DNA from 2 places in the Achromobacter sp. 1014246743 genome. Region 1 is predicted to be linked to the other one. Evidence: predicted binding sites of a transcription regulator. Region 1 holds the regulator's gene; the other holds the start of a gene.
The links. Region 1 encodes NrdR, which represses ribonucleotide reductase genes. Its sites were predicted from a motif close to CACNANATNTNGTG; they were not measured.
Positions count from the first base shown of each region.

Region 1 (4,419 bases):
GCAGCAGCGCTACGCCGAAGGCGACGAACACCGATCCCACCGCGCGGTTGATCCACAGCACGGCGCGCGGTTGCTGGAAGAGGCGCCGGGCGCGCCGCGCCAGGAGGCCGTAGGCCAGCAGCGAGGGCAGCGACATGCCCATGAAGATGCCGGTCAGGATGAAGAACTGCGGCAGCAGCGGTTCGGCGGCGTTCAGGAATTGCGGGAACAGCGCCGTGAAGAACAGGATGGGCTTGGGATTCAGGCCTGCCACGAAGGTGGCTTCCAGGTAGAGCGCCCAGGCGCCGCGAGGTGCGCGCCCCTGGGTGTCGGGTGGCGGTGCGGCCACGCTGCTTTTGCCCAGCAGGTGCCGCAGGCCCAGGTAGATCAGGTAGGCGGCGCCGGCGATCTTGAGCGCCGCGAACAGCAGCGCCGACGATTGCAGCACCACGCCCAGGCCCAGCATGGCGGCGGCCGACAGCAGGAACAGGCCGGTGACATTGCCCAGCGACGACGGCAGCACGGCGCGCAGGCCGCCGGCCGCGCCGTTGCGCATGGCCAGGATGCTGGCGGGGCCGGGGGTGACGACGCTGACGGCGGCGACCAGGGTGTAGGCGATCAAGGTCTGGGTTTGCATGAAAGTTTCTCAAGTCGGGTTGAGCCCGTTTTCCGGCGGCGGGGGAATGGCCGGAATTTCGCGCCCTTGCCGGGAATTTTGCCGTCATTCGGGGCATTTTGGCGACAAGGGAATTGGCGTGACGCGGTAAACTATTCGTCATTATCCGGGTTTACCCGCCCGGGCGCAGTTTCCCCCTCTCTTACCCGCTTCAGGAACCTCCCGTCATGTTTGACCGCAACCTCACCCTCTCCAAGGCTGACCCGGACGTCTGGGCCGCCATCCAGAAGGAAGACGTACGCCAAGAGCAGCACATCGAGCTGATCGCCTCGGAAAACTACGCCAGCCCGGCCGTCATGGAAGCCCAGGGCACGCAGCTCACGAACAAGTACGCCGAAGGTTATCCGGGCAAGCGCTACTACGGCGGTTGCGAATACGTCGACGTGGTCGAGCAACTGGCCATCGACCGCCTGAAGCAGATTTTCGGCGCCGAAGCCGCCAACGTGCAGCCCAACTCGGGCTCGCAGGCCAACCAGGGCGTGTACATGGCCGTCCTGAAGCCGGGCGACACCGTGCTGGGCATGAGCCTGGCCGAAGGCGGCCACCTGACCCACGGCGCGTCGGTCAACGCTTCGGGCAAGCTGTACAACTTCATCTCGTATGGCCTGGACGAAAACGAAGTCCTGAACTACGCCCAGGTCGAGCAACTGGCCCGCGAACACAAGCCCAAGCTGATCGTGGCCGGCGCGTCCGCCTACGCCCTGCACATCGACTTCGAACGCATGGCCCGCATCGCCCATGAAAACGGCGCGCTGTTCATGGTCGACATCGCCCACTACGCCGGCCTGGTGGCGGGCGGCGCCTACCCCAACCCGGTGCCGCATGCCGACTTCGTCACCTCGACCACGCACAAGTCGCTGCGCGGCCCGCGCGGCGGCGTCATCATGATGAAGGCCGAGTTCGAAAAGGTCGTCAACTCGGCGATCTTCCCCGGCATCCAGGGCGGTCCGCTGATGCACGTCATCGCCGGCAAGGCCGTGGCCTTCAAGGAAGCGCTGGAACCCGAATTCAAGGCTTACGCCCAGCAAGTGGTCAAGAACGCCAAGGTGCTGGCCGATACGCTGGTCAAGCGTGGCCTGCGCATCGTGTCGGGCCGCACCGAAAGCCACGTCATGCTGGTGGACCTGCGTTCCAAGGGCATCACGGGCAAGGAAGCCGAAGCGGTGCTGGGCCAGGCCCACATCACGGTCAACAAGAACGCCATTCCGAACGATCCGGAAAAGCCCTTCGTGACCAGTGGCATCCGCCTGGGCACCCCGGCCATGACCACCCGCGGCTTCACCGAAGCCGAAGCGGAACTGACCGCCAACCTGATCGCCGACGTGCTGGACAACCCGCGTGACGAGGCCAACATCGCCGCCGTTCGCGCCCGCGTCAACGAGCTGACCTCGCGCCTGCCGGTCTACGGCAAGAAGTAAGACGGCCGCTGGCGGCGTCAGCCGCCCAGCCTGCGAAAAGGACGGCTCCGCAAGGGCCGTCCTTTTGTTTGTTTCATCGTTACAATGTCGACGAATTATTGCCTTTCCGTGTTTTCAGGGATCACACATGCGGTGTCCATTTTGCGGCAATTCCGAAACGCAGGTCGTCGACAGCCGTGTCTCGGAAGAGGGCGACGCCATCCGCCGCCGGCGCCGCTGCCAGTCCTGTGACAAGCGATTCACCACGTACGAGCGGGTGGAACTTGCCCTGCCGTCCGTCGTCAAGCGCAACGGCAGCCGCAGCGAGTACGATCCGGCCAAGCTGCGCGCCAGCCTGAGCCTGGCGCTGCGCAAGCGGCCGGTCAGCACCGAAGACGTGGACGGGGCCGTGGCCCGCATCGAAGAACAGCTGTTGGCCAGCGGCCTGCGGGAAGTGCCGTCCGAGCACATCGGCGAACTGGTCATGAACGAGCTGCGCAAGCTCGACAAGGTGGCCTATGTGCGGTTCGCATCGGTCTACAAGAGCTTCGAAGACATCGGCGAATTCGTCGAGGCCATCCGCGAAATGCAGGGGCCGCTGCTGCCGGGCAAGCTGCGCAAGGAATAACGCCGCGCGCAATGACGGCGCAGGAATGACGGCGAACGCCGTTTACCGCGGTTCCGCCCGCGCCATGCTTGGCGTCTGCGGCTGGAAGCGGCGCCACACGCGGCGCAGGTGCTGGGCCGAACCGAAGCCCGACTTTTCCGCCACCAATTCCAGGTTCAAGCGCGTTTCGCGCAGCATGTCGCGCGCCAGCGCGACGCGGATCTGATACAGATAGTCCATGGGCGTGCAGCCCGCGTGCTCGCGGAACAGCCGCGTCAGGTGCCGCGCGCTGGTGTGGGCCTGCTCGGCCAGCGATTGCGCCGACCAGTCCGCGGCCGGGTTGCGTACCACGGCGTCCTGGACGCGATGCACGCCGGGATGCATGTGATTGCGATGTTCCAGCCACGGCGACAGCGCCGAATCGGTGCCGGCGCGGCGCTGGTAGACCACCATGTCGCGCGCCACCTCGCTGGCCACGCGCGGCCCGCAATGGCGCGACACCATGTGCAGCGCCAGGTCGATGCCGGCGGTGATGCCGGCGCTGCTGACCAGGTTGCCGTCTTCGACGAAGATGCGGTTGTCGTGCAGCCGGGCCGTCGGGTCCATGGCGGCAAGCTGGGCCAGGCAGCTATGGTGCGTGGTGCATTCGCGTTGGCGGGTGAGGCCGGCCGCGGCGGCGAATAAGGCGCCGGCGCAGACGGTCATCAGCGTGAAGCCGTCGGCCGGATGCCGTACCGCCAGCCACTCGATGATGCGGCGCGCCTCGGGTTCGTCCAGGCGGGTGGGCTTGCCCACGACGCCCGAGACGATCACCAGCGCCTCGGGCGGCAATTGGTCGGGCAGCGGCTGGATGCGCGCCAGGTGCAGGCCGGGAATGCCGCTTTCGATTTCCGTGGACGGGCCGCAGAAATGCTGCGTGAACGCGTCGGGGCACAGCTTGTTGGCCACGCGAAAGGCCTCGGCCGGGCCCGCCACGTCCAGCAGCACGATGCCCCGGGGCAGTATGAAGTGCACGGGAATCATCGGGGGCGTCCTGTCCTGGTGGGTCCGGTCAGGCGCTGGCGAAGGCGTCGGCGGCGCGCGCGATGCGGGCAAAGCGCCCTTGCAGCACGAGTTCGGTGCGGTCGCGAATTTCCGCCGAGGTGTAGTGCTGGCCCGACGGGCTCTGCATGGCAAACGTCAGAGTGGCGTCGGTCGGGAACACGACCTTGTAGCCGGCGTCGCTGGCATGCCGGGTGGTGGTTTCGCAGCACTGTTCGGTGCGGATGCCGCTGACGATCACGCCTTCGATGCCGTTCGCGGCCAGCCAGTCGTGCAACGTCGAACCGTCGGCGGCCTTGCCGTACAGCGAGGAATGCACCGTCTTGTGGAACACCGCGTCGGGCGAAATGCGGATTTCGTCCAGGGTCCTGACGTGGCCGGACGCCAGGGAAAACGGATTGGCGGGGTCGTTGGCGGCGCTGATGTGGAACACCTGCAGCACCGGAATGCCGCGCGCCGCGGCCGAATCGATCAGGCCCTGGAGCTGCGAGACAAACGCGGGGTATTCGGACTCGTCCCAAAACGGACGCTGCCGGAAGGAATCCTGGACGTCGATGACTATCAGTGCTTGTTTCATGGTTCCGGGCTCCGTGCCGTGGAATTTCAAGGGGTATGGCAGGCATTGTCGCCCTGGCATGCCCCTTGGGCGAGGCCGGCTCCAGACCAGCATCGGCCCGAAACGGACATGCTGGCCGGGCCCTGTCGAAGATCATAGCGCG
Region 1 covers NZ_JCBANA010000011.1:30,232-34,650, reverse strand. The annotation lists gene AC6LJ2_RS06915 (LysE family translocator) at 1-616, opposite strand, end outside; gene glyA (serine hydroxymethyltransferase) at 823-2,073, shown strand; gene nrdR (transcriptional regulator NrdR) at 2,201-2,680, shown strand; gene AC6LJ2_RS06900 (GlxA family transcriptional regulator) at 2,723-3,682, opposite strand; gene AC6LJ2_RS06895 (cysteine hydrolase family protein) at 3,711-4,277, opposite strand.

Region 2 (4,419 bases), on a different contig from region 1:
CCTGGAACTGCGTCATGCGCTGGCGCACCCGGTCCAGGAGGCGCACGGCCAGCGCGTGGCCGGCGGGCGTGGTGACGTCGTCGGTGTCGCCGCTGAAGTTGCGGATCATCTCGTTGATGCCGTTCACCCCCAGCGTGCTGAAGTGGTTGCGCAGCGTGCCCAGGTAACGCCGGGTGTAGGGATACAGGCCCTGGTCGATATAGCGCTGCACCACTTTGCGCTTGGTTTCGAGCACGTCGCGGCCCAGCCCCAGCAGGTGGTCCAGGCGCGCCATCAGCGCGGCCTCGTCGCCTTTGCAGGTATGCCCCAGGCGGGCGCAGTTCACCGTCACCACCCCGACCGAGCCGGTCTGCTCGGCCGACCCGAACAGGCCGTTGCCGCGCTTGAGCAGCTCGCGCAGGTCCAGCTGCAACCGGCAGCACATGGATCGCACCATGTGCGGTTCCAGGTCGGAATTGAGGAAGTTCTGGAAGTAAGGCAGCCCGTAGCGCGCCGTCATCTCGAACAGGCGCGTGGTGTTGGGGTGGTCCCAGTCGAAGTCGGGCGTGATGTTGTAGGTGGGAATGGGGAAGGTGAAGACGCGTCCCTTGGCGTCGCCGGCCATCATCACGTCGATGTAGGCGCGGTTGATCATGTCCATTTCGACTTGCAGATCGCCGTAGGCAAAGGGCATTTCCTCGCCGCCCACGTAGGGAATCTGGTCCTTCAGGTCGGCCGGGCAGGTCCAGTCGAAGGTCAGGTTGGTGAAGGGCGTCTGCGTGCCCCAGCGGCTGGGCACGTTCAGGTTGTAGATCAGTTCCTGCATGGCCTGCTTGACCTCGGCATAGGTCATCGCGTCGCGGCGGATGAAGGGCGCCATGTAGGTGTCGAACGAACTGAACGCCTGGGCGCCGGCCCATTCGTTCTGCAACGTGCCCAGGAAGTTCACGATCTGGCCGATGGCGGCCGACATGTGGCGCGGCGGCGTGGATTCGACCTTGCCGGGAATGCCGTTGAAGCCTTCGGTCAGCAACTGGCGCAGCGACCAGCCGGCGCAATAGCCGCTGAGCATGTCCAGGTCGTGGATGTGGAGGTCGCCTTCGCGGTGGGCGCGGCCGGCCTCGGGGGTGAAGACGTTGGACAGCCAGTAGTTGGCGGTGACCTTGCCGGCCACGTTCAGGATCAGTCCGCCCAGGCTGTAGCCCTGGTTGGCGTTGGCGTTGACGCGCCAGTCGCGCTGTTCCAGGTATTCCTCCATGGCGCTTTCCACGTCCACCAGCGTGTGGCGCAGCGCGCGCAGGCGGGCGTGCTGTTCGCGGTACACGATGTAGGCGCGGGCGGTGCGCCAGTAGCCGGCGCGCACCAGGGTTTCTTCGACCTGGTTCTGGATGGTCTCCACGCCCGGGCAGACATTGCCGTCGGCGGCCAGCGCGTCGATCACGGCGGCGGTCAGCGCCAAGGCGATGTCGGCGTCCAGTTCGCCCGTGCTGCGGCCGGCGGCGGCGATGGCCGCGGCGATCTTGGCGTGGTCGAATTCCACGACCCGGCCGTCGCGCTTGAGGATGTGTTCGAGTTGCATCGCTGGCACCATATGTTGTGGGGTGAGAAAACTCTACCACCACCTATGGTGCTCAATGCGACTTGGCCGCGCTGTTTGTCGGCCGGGTTTGATGCGGGTCAAATGGCGCCGGGCGGCCCCGCGCCGGCGCAATTGGACGGCGTCAGCCTAGAACCCGAAGCTGATGCCCGCGAGGGAAATCACCACCGCCAACGCCGCGGTGCCCATCGCCGGGCGCGGCGCCCACGACAGCATGCCGACCCAGAGCAGCGCGCCGGCCGACAGCCAGCCCAGCCAGGCCACCACGCCCACGGTGTTGCCCCACAGGCCCACGCAGGGCAGCAGCGCCAGCAGCAGCAGCAGGATGCCGGCGCCGCGCAGCACGCGGGTGTGGCCGGCCTTGGGGTCGCGGCCCCAGACCTGATCGTAGTGGCGCGGCATGGCAAGGCTGAGGCAGGCCATGCCGGAATAGGTCAAGAGCAGCGCCATGGCGATGCCGAATGCGTCGTTCAGATTCATGCTGCGGCTTCCTGTTGCGCGCGGGTCTTGCGCGGCGGGGGCGCCGACAAGGGGCTGTTGCGCAATCGTATCGCAGCCCAGCCGGCGGCCAGGCCCGTGGCCATGGCGGTGAGTTCGACGCCGGCGCTTTCCCAGTCGCCGCGGCCGATCTGCGCCAGCGGATGATCGCCCAGCGTCACCAGCGACAGCACGGGCAGCAGCAGGCACAGCGCTGCCAACAGACCCAGTTGCCCGATCCAGGCGCGCCGCGGCGTGCACAGCCAGGCATGCGCCAACGTCAGCGCCCACACGATGAAGAACACGCGCACTTCCCAGCCCGCGCGCTGCGGCAGCGACACAGGCAAGAGGCGGTTGGCCCACAGATAGGCGATGCAGGCGATGGCCAGCCCCGCCAATGCCGCCACGTTCAGGCCTTCGATCAGGCGGTAGACGCGCGCGGTGGCGGCGCCGAATTCGTTGCCCATTTTGGCGCGGCGCTTGACCATGAACAGCACGGCGCCCGTGCCCATCATGGCGGCGCCGGCCAGGCCGCACAGGAAGTACAGCCACTTCATGGCCGCGCCGCCGAACTTGACCATGTGCAGGTCGGACATGACCTGGCGGGTCAGCGACGCGCTGCCGCCATGCACGCCGCCGGGCGGGCGCATGCGCAGCACTTCACCGGTCGCGCCGGAAAACTCCACCATGCCCGTGGTGTTGCTGATCGAGCGGTAGGTGTCGGCGTCTTCGTTCCAGCCATACACGCCGATGCGCATGGCGCCGTCTTCGGGGTTGTTGATGACGATGGCGCGGGCGCTCTGGCCGATCATCTGCTCGGCGCGGGCGACCAGCGGCTCCAGGGCCGGCATGGCCAGGGGCGTGCCGGTGGGCGCGGGTTTGTCTTCGCCCATCAGCTCGGCCAGGTACTGGCGCGACGCTTGCGTGCCGGACCCATAGGCCGCCACCATCGGCGCGGGCATCAGCGTCACGCTCGAGATGACGATGCCGGTGTAGACGATCATGAACTGGAATGGCAGCGTCAGCACCGCGGTCGCGTTGTGGGCGTCCAGCCACGAACGCTGGCCTTTCTTGACGCGGAAGGTGAAGAAGTCCTTGAAGATGCGCTTGTGCGTGACCACGCCGGACACCATCGCCACCAGCATCGCCATGGCCGCGAAGGCCACGATCCACAGACCGACGGGATCGGTGTGCAGGGTGTAGTGGAAGTCGACGAAGTGCGTGCCGCCGATCGTGGCGCGGGCGGCGCCGTGGGAATCCTCGGCGAGTGCCTGGCCCGTGTCGGGATCCAGCTCGGCGTCGGCGTATTGGCCGTTCTTGTCGAACCAATAGGCCACCAGGCCATTGTCGTGAAAGCGGTCGACCGGCCAGATCTCCCACATGCCGGCGCCCGCGTGGTGGCGCGACATGTATTGCACGGCCAGTTCCAGCCGGCGTTCACGGTTGACGGGGGCGGGCGTCTGCTGCGCGTCCCGGGCTTCGGCGGCGTGATGCTCGGGTGTCATCCAATGCGTGATGGCCTCGGAAAACACCGCCAGCGTGCCGGTCAGGAAGACCGCGAACAGCAGCCAGGAAAACCACAGGCCGACCCAGGTGTGCAGCCAGGCCATGGATAAGCGGAAACCGGATTTCAGAACGAGCCTCTTTATTGTCGACGCGGCCACAGACGGGGCGCGGGGCATTTTATTGAGAATGGTTCCGATTCTAGTCTAAATGGGGTCGGAGTGGGGCGGGCCGCAGCGATGTGCGGCCCGGTTTTCCTGGCAGGGATACACCGGCCAAAGGCCGGCGGCGTCGCGAGAAGCGCGGTCTGTCAGGGGATGGCGGCGTCAAGCCCGCGGGGTGACGAAACCGCCTGCCCAGGCCTCAGTCCAGCTTGATATCGGCGCGCCGACCCACTTCGCCAAACGTGCGCAGTTCGTCTTCCATGCGGGCCTTGAAGGCCGGGCCGGGCAGGTATACGGGTTCAAGCGCCAGATCGGTGATCGCGCCGCGCACCTGCGGGTCCTGCATGATGTCGGACACGGCGGCGTTCAGCGTATCCAGCACCGGGGCGGGCGTGCGGGCCGGCGCCACCAGGCCGTACCAGCCCACCATCGACACGCTGGGCAGGCCGCTTTCGATGAAGGTGGGCACGTCGGGCAATTGCGGCACGCGGTGCTCGCCGGTGACGGCCAGGGCGCGCACCTTGCCGGCCTTGACCTGCGGCGCGGCGGACGACACCGTATCCACGCCCAACGCGATCTCGCCGCCGATGAGCGCGGTGATGAACTGTGCGCTGCCCTTGTAGGGCACCGGCGTCATCTTGGCGCCGGCGGCTTCGGCGAACATTTCGCCCACCAGGTGCGGCGCGGATCCCGGGCCGA
Region 2 covers NZ_JCBANA010000066.1:20,038-24,456, forward strand. The annotation lists gene AC6LJ2_RS23615 (ribonucleoside triphosphate reductase) at 1-1,558, opposite strand, end outside; gene AC6LJ2_RS23620 (DUF3325 domain-containing protein) at 1,706-2,056, opposite strand; gene AC6LJ2_RS23625 (PepSY-associated TM helix domain-containing protein) at 2,053-3,663, opposite strand; gene AC6LJ2_RS23630 (Bug family tripartite tricarboxylate transporter substrate binding protein) at 3,920-4,419, opposite strand, start outside.
Region 2: a site for NrdR is predicted at 1,565-1,578, ahead of AC6LJ2_RS23615 (ribonucleoside triphosphate reductase). Genes of this name have one in related genera too.